2 regions of the Synechococcus sp. R5-12 genome follow, and region 2 is predicted to be linked to the other one. Evidence: riboswitches for the same ligand, from Rfam matches in the RefSeq annotation. Region 2 holds a riboswitch; the other holds the start of a gene.
The links. Region 2 has a riboswitch for cobalamin ahead of NW843_RS01630 (sirohydrochlorin chelatase). Riboswitches for the same ligand answer to the same signal wherever they lie in the genome.
Positions count from the first base shown of each region.

Region 1: another riboswitch for cobalamin. It lies ahead of NW843_RS06170 (TonB-dependent receptor plug domain-containing protein); the one in region 2 lies ahead of NW843_RS01630 (sirohydrochlorin chelatase).

Region 1 covers NZ_JANSIM010000099.1:7,897-12,159, reverse strand. The annotation lists gene NW843_RS06180 ((2Fe-2S) ferredoxin domain-containing protein) at 1-300, opposite strand, end outside; gene NW843_RS06175 (DUF1636 domain-containing protein) at 312-740, opposite strand; gene NW843_RS06170 (TonB-dependent receptor plug domain-containing protein) at 842-2,812, opposite strand; cobalamin riboswitch at 2,854-3,006, opposite strand; gene NW843_RS06165 (hypothetical protein) at 3,336-3,884, opposite strand; gene rsmH (16S rRNA (cytosine(1402)-N(4))-methyltransferase RsmH) at 4,061-4,263, opposite strand, start outside.
Region 2 covers NZ_JANSIM010000020.1:2,893-7,155, reverse strand. The annotation lists gene NW843_RS01635 (heavy metal translocating P-type ATPase) at 1-2,279, shown strand, start outside; cobalamin riboswitch at 2,407-2,543, shown strand; gene NW843_RS01630 (sirohydrochlorin chelatase) at 2,576-3,616, shown strand; gene NW843_RS01625 (hypothetical protein) at 3,714-4,263, shown strand, end outside.

The DNA.
Region 1 (4,263 bases), on a different contig from region 2:
GCCGCCTTGGTGCTCCTCCAGGCACAAATGCAGGTGCCAAGTTTCGGTGGCAACGGTTAGATAGCCATCGTAGAGCACGCACAAAGCTGGAGGTTTCTTGAAAGCCAGCTCCAGCACCCCGCCTTCCGCCACATGGCCCACCTGGATCTCGGCCCAGTGCTCTTGAAACAGCTCGTAGAGCAACGGCCCCAAGCAGTCGATGTGGGCAGGGATCCCTTCATAAAGGGTTGTCCAACCCGTCAGAGAAACTTCCTGCCAAGCTTGATGGAGGGGGGTTATCCAGGGGGTAAAAGTGGCCATGAGAAAGCTCCTCAGTGCAGTGGTGGAATACGAGCAATCACCCCTTTTTTGAGAGGGCGCTCGGCCCAGGGTAGGATCCCATCTGGCTTGGTGAGGTAGAGCTCTGCTGTCTGCAGAATGAGATCCACATCTTTTGGATCGAGATCTCCAAAAACATAGGTCATCTTTTGAGGTGCTGCCAACGCAACGACACAAGCATGGCTGCAGGCGCTCATACAGGCAACTGGTTTTAGAGTTAGTTGGGGGTGGAGGGTTTGGGATTGCAGGGCAGACAGCAGCATTTCTCCCTTGCTAGTCCCTTCTTTTTGGCCGTTAACCCACCGAGATCCGCAGGTGATGCAAACCCAGAGATAATGACCGCTGGGTTGCTGAGCAGCGCTGCCAGCTTGAACTGGCAACTGGGAAGTTGATTGAGACACAGAGCTGCTTGATACCGGCATAACTTGCAATCCAGACTTGACTGTAAAGGGCGCGATGAAGAAGGGGAAATGATCTCAATATCTAAGCGAGTGGTCAAGCAGTGAGCGAAATGGCTAAGCCTTTAAAATTGGCCTCTCAGATTGAGCCGAACGGTGCGACCCACTCCGGGGTAGCCGGGGAAAACCTCATATTGCTCATCCAGCAGGTTATCGACTCCCACCTCGAGAGCGAGATTTTCTGCAACCGGGATCCCTCCCCGCAGAGCCAGGTTGGTGTAGCCGGGCAGAGATTGGGTATTGGCGTTGTTGGTAAAGAAAGTGCCAATGTGATGCAGGAAAACTGAGGCATACCGATCCTCTGCATCGCGGTAGCTCAGGCCCAGGTTGAAGCTGTCTGCTCCCACGAAGGCTAGCTGTTTGCCAACCGCTTTGGGATCCAGCGCCGAGCGGATGATGGGATCGTTTAGGGTGTAGTTGGCAAAAAGAGTCCAGTTTTCCCCCAGCCGCAAATCCAGGGCTGCTTCTATGCCTGTGTATTCCACGAGCTCAATGTTTTCGTAGGTTCCCCTGCGCGGGCCGGTGCTGACAAAGGTGATGCCATCGCGGATGCGGTTATGGGCAAAGGTCAAGCGCAGTAGGCCAAAATCTCCCAAAGCCTGATCCAGGCCAATGTCAAAACTCTCTCCCCGCTCCGGGCGCAAATTGGGGTTGCCGTCGACTTCAAAAAAGCCGCGCAGCCGAAAGAACAGGTTTGAGATCAAGGGAGTGCGAAAGCTGCCGGCATAATTGGCCCTCAGGGTGGTGCTTTCTGCCAAAACCCAGCGGATCCCTGCGGCAGGAGAGGTGGCCGAACCGTTGACCAGATTGCTCGAATCTTGGCGAACACCTAAGTTGAGATAAAAGTTGGGCTGTGGCTTGTAATCCAGGCGGGCAAAGAGGGCCCCTTGGTTCACGGTATTGTCATAGTTGACGTTGGTGGATCCCCTGGCAAAGGAGAAGGTGGTGTTGCGAGCTGAAATGGATCGGTAGTCTGCTCCTAGAGTAAGCTCCAGGTTTTCAGCAGCCTTCCAGGTGTATTGCAGTTGGGATCCCCACCCCGTTCGCAGGATCTCATCCCGGGATCCCTGGCTTTGTGGGGCGCTGAAGCGATAGTTGAGGTCGTCAAAAAATACCCTGGCTTGCAGGGATCCCCTCTCTTGATCCCACAGCCAACTGAGATCTAACAGCAGGTCGTTGGTGTTTTGCCCTGCATCGGGGGAGGGAAACTCGGTGCTGCCAGGCACCTGAAACGCTTTGTTGAGATAAAGGGCATTTCCGGTTAGGACTTGGCCTTCTGCCAATTGCCAGGTGAGCTTGGCTTGTAGGTTGTGGTACTCCACCGCCGAGTTTTCCCGCCTGCCGGCTTTGCCCAAACGCCTAATTTCAAAAGGAAAGTCGTTGTTGCTCTGCAGACGGCGATAGCTGACCACCCAGCCCAGATCCTGCGCTTGGCCGCGGTTTTGGATCCCTTGCTCGTTGAGGCCGTAGCTGCCGATAGCCGCTTCCAGCACGGTCTCGGATCCCGGCTTTGGATCCAGGGTTACGATGTTGATGACCCCGCCAACGGCATCGGAGCCGTATAAGGTGGAGCCCCCACCTGGAGAGATCTCAATACGCTCGACCACATCTGTAGTGATCTGAGACAGATCGAACCCGCCAAAAAAGCCCAGGTCGTTAATGGGGCGGCCATCCAAGAGCACCAACACCTGGGCCGTTCGTCCTCCCCGCATAAACTGGGAGCTAAGGGCTCCCAACTGGGTTCCCGCCGTGCCGTCGCTGAGGATCCCGGGCAGGTAGCGCAGGGCCTCCTGAACGGTTCTTGCCCCTTGCTCTCGAATTTGCTGGCGGGTAACGACGTAAACCGGGCGGGAAGAATCCCGCAGCAAGCCGGGGCGACGAAAAGGCGTGGTGACGGGTTGATTTAAAATCTCGGCGCTAACGCCGGTTTCCAAAACCTCTTGAGCTGAGGGCGGGGAAGCTGCCGGCTGCGCCCACGCTGGGATCCCCAAAACAAGACCCCCCAGCGCCAGGCTGAGACCTAGAATGGGATTCATTTTCTTTCTTGAAGCTCCTGATTCCGTGCGACGCGGAAGAAATGCGAGCCAAAACCGCAGGCGGGCATCCTGACTGAGGGCATAGGTCTAGCCCAAGCCCATCACAGTTGCGGCACAGCGCCGGACTTGCACCGGACTTTCCCCTTTACATGCCCTGGCTGATCCCCAGGACAACCTGTCGGTACAGCTTTCTCTGCGATTGCTCCGAAAAAGCCGTGCTAGGCATCATACATCCCCTGCTCTGGAGTTCCTATCCTGCCAGGGGGGATGTCATCCCCAGGGGTGAACGGGATCCCAACGGCAATCCCAGGGCTTCGGATGGGCCACATCCCATTTAGGCCAGATTTCTTCACTGCTTTGTAAGCAGTTGAAGGATAGCCCGCTGCTACTCCAGATCGCGAGGCCCAGGGATCCCTTAGCCTTTTAGAGAACAGAGATACGCTGAGACTTCACAAGACCCACAGCTTTTGGGAAAGCAAGATGGGGACGCTTGCCTAGCCGTCATGGGCGGGATCCGTATGAATTAGTACCCAACCGGATAGAAAAGAGGGGCTTTTTCGGTCGCGTGAGCGGCGCGGAGCGCTCTTTCTGGCAAAGCCGTTGCCTGGTGGGCTGGATCCGGTTCAACATGGCTGGGAGAGGCAATCGGCACCTCGATCATCCGATCCGGTACCAGCGGCACCATTTCGGAGCGGTCGGCGATTTCCCGCAGAGAATTGGCAATGGATTCTTGAGTCAGCAGAAACTGTCGTTCGTTGCGCTGCATCTGCTGCCACACCTGGTAACGCTGGCTCCACCGGCTTTGGGTATGCACAGTCCAACTGTAAAGGCTCAACACTGAAACGCCGGAGAGGATAGCCATCCCTGTGGAGATTTGCTTCCACCAGGCTAGGTGTTCTGCCCAAGCAAGATGCTGGCTGCGAGGATGGGCTGATTTCAACTTCAAATCCAAAGGCTGGGTGCGGCTGGCTTGAACTGTACCGGAGAGGGGTCGGCTCAGAGCAGAAGGCTGTCTGTGGCGACGAGGGCTCTTGGGACGATCAAGACCTGCGTTCAAAGGCTGGCTAACCATAGGGCTTAACCTCACACACACCAAGGGATCCGACGGTGCAGGACTGCCGGTTCCGCTTCACCCTAGTTCCCCGCGCCCCCCAACAGCAACCCCCTTCTCCCGATTCCTGGTCTCGGCGGGCTAGCCGTCCGCTTCACGGTAGCCGATCTCTTGAGAGCGGGAGAACCAACCTAAACCTACATCTGACTGCTGCGGGCAGCCACTCGCAGTTTGGCAGAGCGGGCCCGTGGATTGCGTTGCCGTTCCAGTTCGGAAGGGGACAAGGGCTTGGGGGTGAGCACCTGCCAACGGGGATCCCTGCGAAAGGCCCATTTCACCAAGCGATCTTCAAGGCTATGGAAGCTGATTACGGCCAACCTGCCGCCGGGTTTCAACCAAG
Region 2 (4,263 bases):
CCTCTGCGCCTTCTCCTGAGGGCACCTGGCAGTTGGCCTTACAAGGGATGAGCTGTGCCTCCTGCGCCCGCAGCATCGAACAGGCCCTCGCTCAGGTGCAGGGGGTGTCCCACGGATCAGTGAATTTTGCCAGTGAGCAGGCCACCGTCAAAGGGGATCCCAGGCTGGTGGATCCGCAGGCGCTGATTCGGGCGGTGGAGCGGGTGGGGTATCGGGCGCGCCTCATCCAAGAGGATTGGCAACTGGACGATCTGTCGGATCCAGAGCGGATCGCCCAACGGGCCGCAGAACGGGAACTGAAGCTCAAGGTGGCGATAGGGGTGGGCATCAGCACGGTGCTGGTGATCGGATCCCTGCCGATGATGCTGGGGATGGACATCCCGGGCTTTCCCATGTGGCTGCACAATCCTGGGTTGCAGTTGCTGCTGACGGCTCCGGTGCAGTTTTGGGTGGGCAAGCATTTTTATCGAGGCGCTTGGGCCGCTTGGCAACGGCGCTCGGCGGATATGAACACGCTGGTGGCCTTAGGGACGAGCGCGGCTTTTTTCTATTCTGTTTTCCCAACGGTTTTCCCCGACTATTTTCACCGGCAAGGACTGCACCCGGATGTCTATTATGAGGTGTCGGCGGTGGTCACCACCCTGATTCTGGTGGGCAAGTGGATGGAGGAACGGGCCAAAAGGCAAACCTCTGAGGCCATTTGCAAGCTGATCGGGCTGCAACCGAAAACGGCGAGGGTAATCCGCCATGGGGTGGAGCAGGATGTCCCCATTCGGGAGGTGCAGGTGGGGGATTGGATCCGGGTGCGCCCCGGAGAGAAGGTGCCGGTGGATGGGGTCATTCTAGAGGGATCCTCCAGCCTCGACGAGTCCATGGTGACCGGCGAGAGCCTGCCTGTTGTCAAATCGGCGGGGGATGAGGTGATTGGGGCAACGCTGAATCGGACGGGCAGCTTTGTGATGGAAGCGCGGCGGGTGGGCAAAGACACAGTTCTGGCCCAGATCGTGCGCCTGGTGCAGGAAGCTCAGGGATCCAAAGCCCCAATTCAACAGGTGGCGGATCGGGTGACTGCCTGGTTTGTGCCGGCAGTGATCGGGGTGGCAGTTCTAACTTTCGTGCTCTGGTGGGTGTTGGCGGACAACCTGACGCTGGCCTTGGTGAACACAATTGGGGTGCTGATCATCGCCTGCCCTTGTGCGCTGGGGTTGGCAACCCCCACCTCGATCCTGGTGGCCACGGGACGAGGGGCAGAATTGGGGATCCTGGTGAAAAGTGCCGACAGCCTGGAATTGGCCCACCACTTGCGCACGGTGGTCTTGGACAAAACCGGCACCCTGACCGAAGGTCGCCCTACCGTCACCGATATTTGGGCTAATGGCTCCTCTCCCCTGGCGGTGTTGCGCCTGGCAGCGGCGGTGGAGCGGCACTCGGAACATCCTTTGGCCCAGGCGGTAGTGCAGAAAGCCGAAGCCGAAAAAATTGCCATCCCTCCTGCCCAGCATTTTCAGGCAAGGATAGGCAGTGGGGCAGAAGCCTGGGTGGAAGACCAGTGGATCCGCATCGGTCGGCTGAGCTGGCTACAGGAGATGGGGATCCCCTGGGATCCCTCTTGGTCAGAGCGGGTTCAGAATTGGGAAAGCCAGGGCAAAACGGTGATCGGCGTAGCCCAATCCCAGAGCCTGGTGGGGCTGTTGGCCATTACCGATCCGCTCAAACCCACCTCTCCTGAGGCAGTGCAACAGCTGCAACAGATGGGTCTAGAGGTGATCCTGCTAACCGGGGATAACCCCACCACGGCCCAAGCGGTTGCTCGGCAAGCAGGCATTCAGCGGGTAATTGCCCAAGTCCGTCCGGATCAGAAGGCAGCTTACATACGCAGCCTAAGACAACCGCGACGGCGGGTGGCGATGGTGGGAGATGGCATTAACGATGCTCCGGCTCTGGCAGAAGCCGATGTGGGGATCGCCATTGGTACAGGTACGGATGTGGCGATGGCCGCCAGCGATATTACCCTCATGTCGGGGGATCTGCGGGGAGTCGCCACAGCCATTCAACTCAGCCGGGCCACCCTCAACAACATCCGCCAGAACCTCTTCTTCGCCTTTATTTACAATACGCTGGGGATCCCGATTGCTGCTGGGGCGCTCTATCCCTTCACAGGCTGGCTGCTCAACCCCATGCTGGCCGGGGCGGCAATGGCCCTGAGTTCCATTTCGGTGGTCGCCAATGCCCTGCGCCTGCGACACTTTCGAGCCCACAGACCGGCAGGCCGGCGTTAGGCCCTCTCCCAGGGGCAAGGGGGATTAGCGCGGCAACAGTTTTGCTGCCCTTTGAGCATGAGTCTGCCGTACCGCTCATGCCTCAGGGCTATCTTCTGGCAGACAAGAACATCCCCCCCGGGAGCTTGGTGAATGGCAAGCGGCAAGCTAACCTAAAAGGCTCAGGCAGACTGGGGAAAGCGCGGTGCAAGTCCGCCACTGTGACGCAACTGTGATGGGATCCCTCCCTCAGCCAGAACACCCACCTGCCGTTGTCCTGTACCCCTTGCGATTCACAAGGAACGGAGTTTTTTGTGTTGAATACCCTCAGTGTTTCCCCTCCCCTTTCGGTTGGGCAGCTTGCTTCTCCTTCATTGCCCCTATTGCTTATCGGCCACGGATCCCGCGACCCTGAAGGTCGGCAAGCCTTTCTGGAGTTGGCCCAAGTCTACCAATCCCTCACTCCCCATCGACCGGTGATCCCCTGCTTTCTGGAGCTGACGGAGCCGAGTATCGCCCAAGGGATCCAGCAGTGTATTGCCCAAGGGTGGCAAGAGATTGTGGTCCTGCCGCTGCTGTTGTTTGGGGCCCGCCACAACAAGTTCGATGTGACGATGGAATTGGATCGCCTGCAGGCCCTCTATCCCCAGTTGCGCATTCGTTACGGTGGGCCGCTGGGGATCCGCATCGAGATCCTGCAACTGCTGCGAGACCGATTGGCTGCTCTGATAGCTGCCCAACCGCGGCGGATCCCAGAGGCAGAAACCGTGCTCCTATTTGTGGGTCGCGGCTCCAGCGATCCTGAGGCCAATGCCGAAGCCTGTAAACTGGCCCGGTTGCTTTGGGAAGGATCTGGGTTTGCCGCTGTGGAAACTTGCTTTATCGGCATTACCCATCCCCGCCTGCCCGTGGGATTGGAGCGGGCCTTGTCCTGGCATCCGCGCCGGGTGATCGTGCTGCCCTACTTCCTGTTTACCGGAGTGCTGGTGAAAAAAATTGAGGCGGCAGTGGAACAACAACGACAACGACAGTCGGAAATCGACTGGCTCATGCTGCCGGAATTGGGCCTTGTGGATACGGTGCTGCACAGCCTGCAGCAACTGGAGCAGGAAGCCCTGCAGGGCCAAACCCAAATGAACTGCCACCTGTGCAAGTTTCGCCTGGCCGTGAGCGCAGAGGTCAGAGCTGGGCATACCCATCACCATCCTCACGAGCATCATCACCACCATCACGGGCACGGATCCCATCACCATCCTCATTCCCACCCTCACCACGACCACGGCCATACCCACGCAGCGGCTGGGGATCCCTGGGCCCAATTAGAGGGCTACCACCAACGGGCTTGGCAGGTGCCCTGAGAGGGAAACAGAGGCTGCTGGCGGGATAAACTGAGTGCAGACAGGCCATTTTTGAACCTGGTTTTCCCGCTCTAGCGGTTGTGATGACGAAAAAACGATGATGCTCTCCCGCTCCTCTTGGGTTTCAGGTGCCGCTGCCGCGGGGAGCGGGATCTTTGTTTTCGCCCTGGTGGTGGGGCTGCTGGATCAGATCCTGCCCACCCTGCCCAAGGTTTCCCTCTCCCTGGCCGGGATCCCTGGGATCCTGGCTGCCGCTGGGGCCTCCTATGGGGCCTGGCGGGTGGTTCAGATGGGTCTGCAATCGGCTTCCTGGAGCGACTTTCGAGAATCGCTGGTGGCGACCCTATCTCCCTTTGATCCTGCCGACCACGGCGGCGAGCCACGACAACCTAAGGGGGATCCTCGCCCTTGGCAGGTGGCTCAGGAGATCCGGCAAACCCAGCTCCGCCATCAAAAGATCCTTGACCGCATCAAGCAGCGGGTGAAAGCCGAAATCCAGACCTGTGAACGCGCCCGAGCCCAACTGCGCAGCGAGCAGCAACGGTCTCGAGTCCTGCAGGCCCAAGCCCAACAGTTACAACAGCATCTGCAAAACCTACAAACATCTTCCCCTTCTCCAAGCTCCGAGTCGACCAAACCCACGCCAG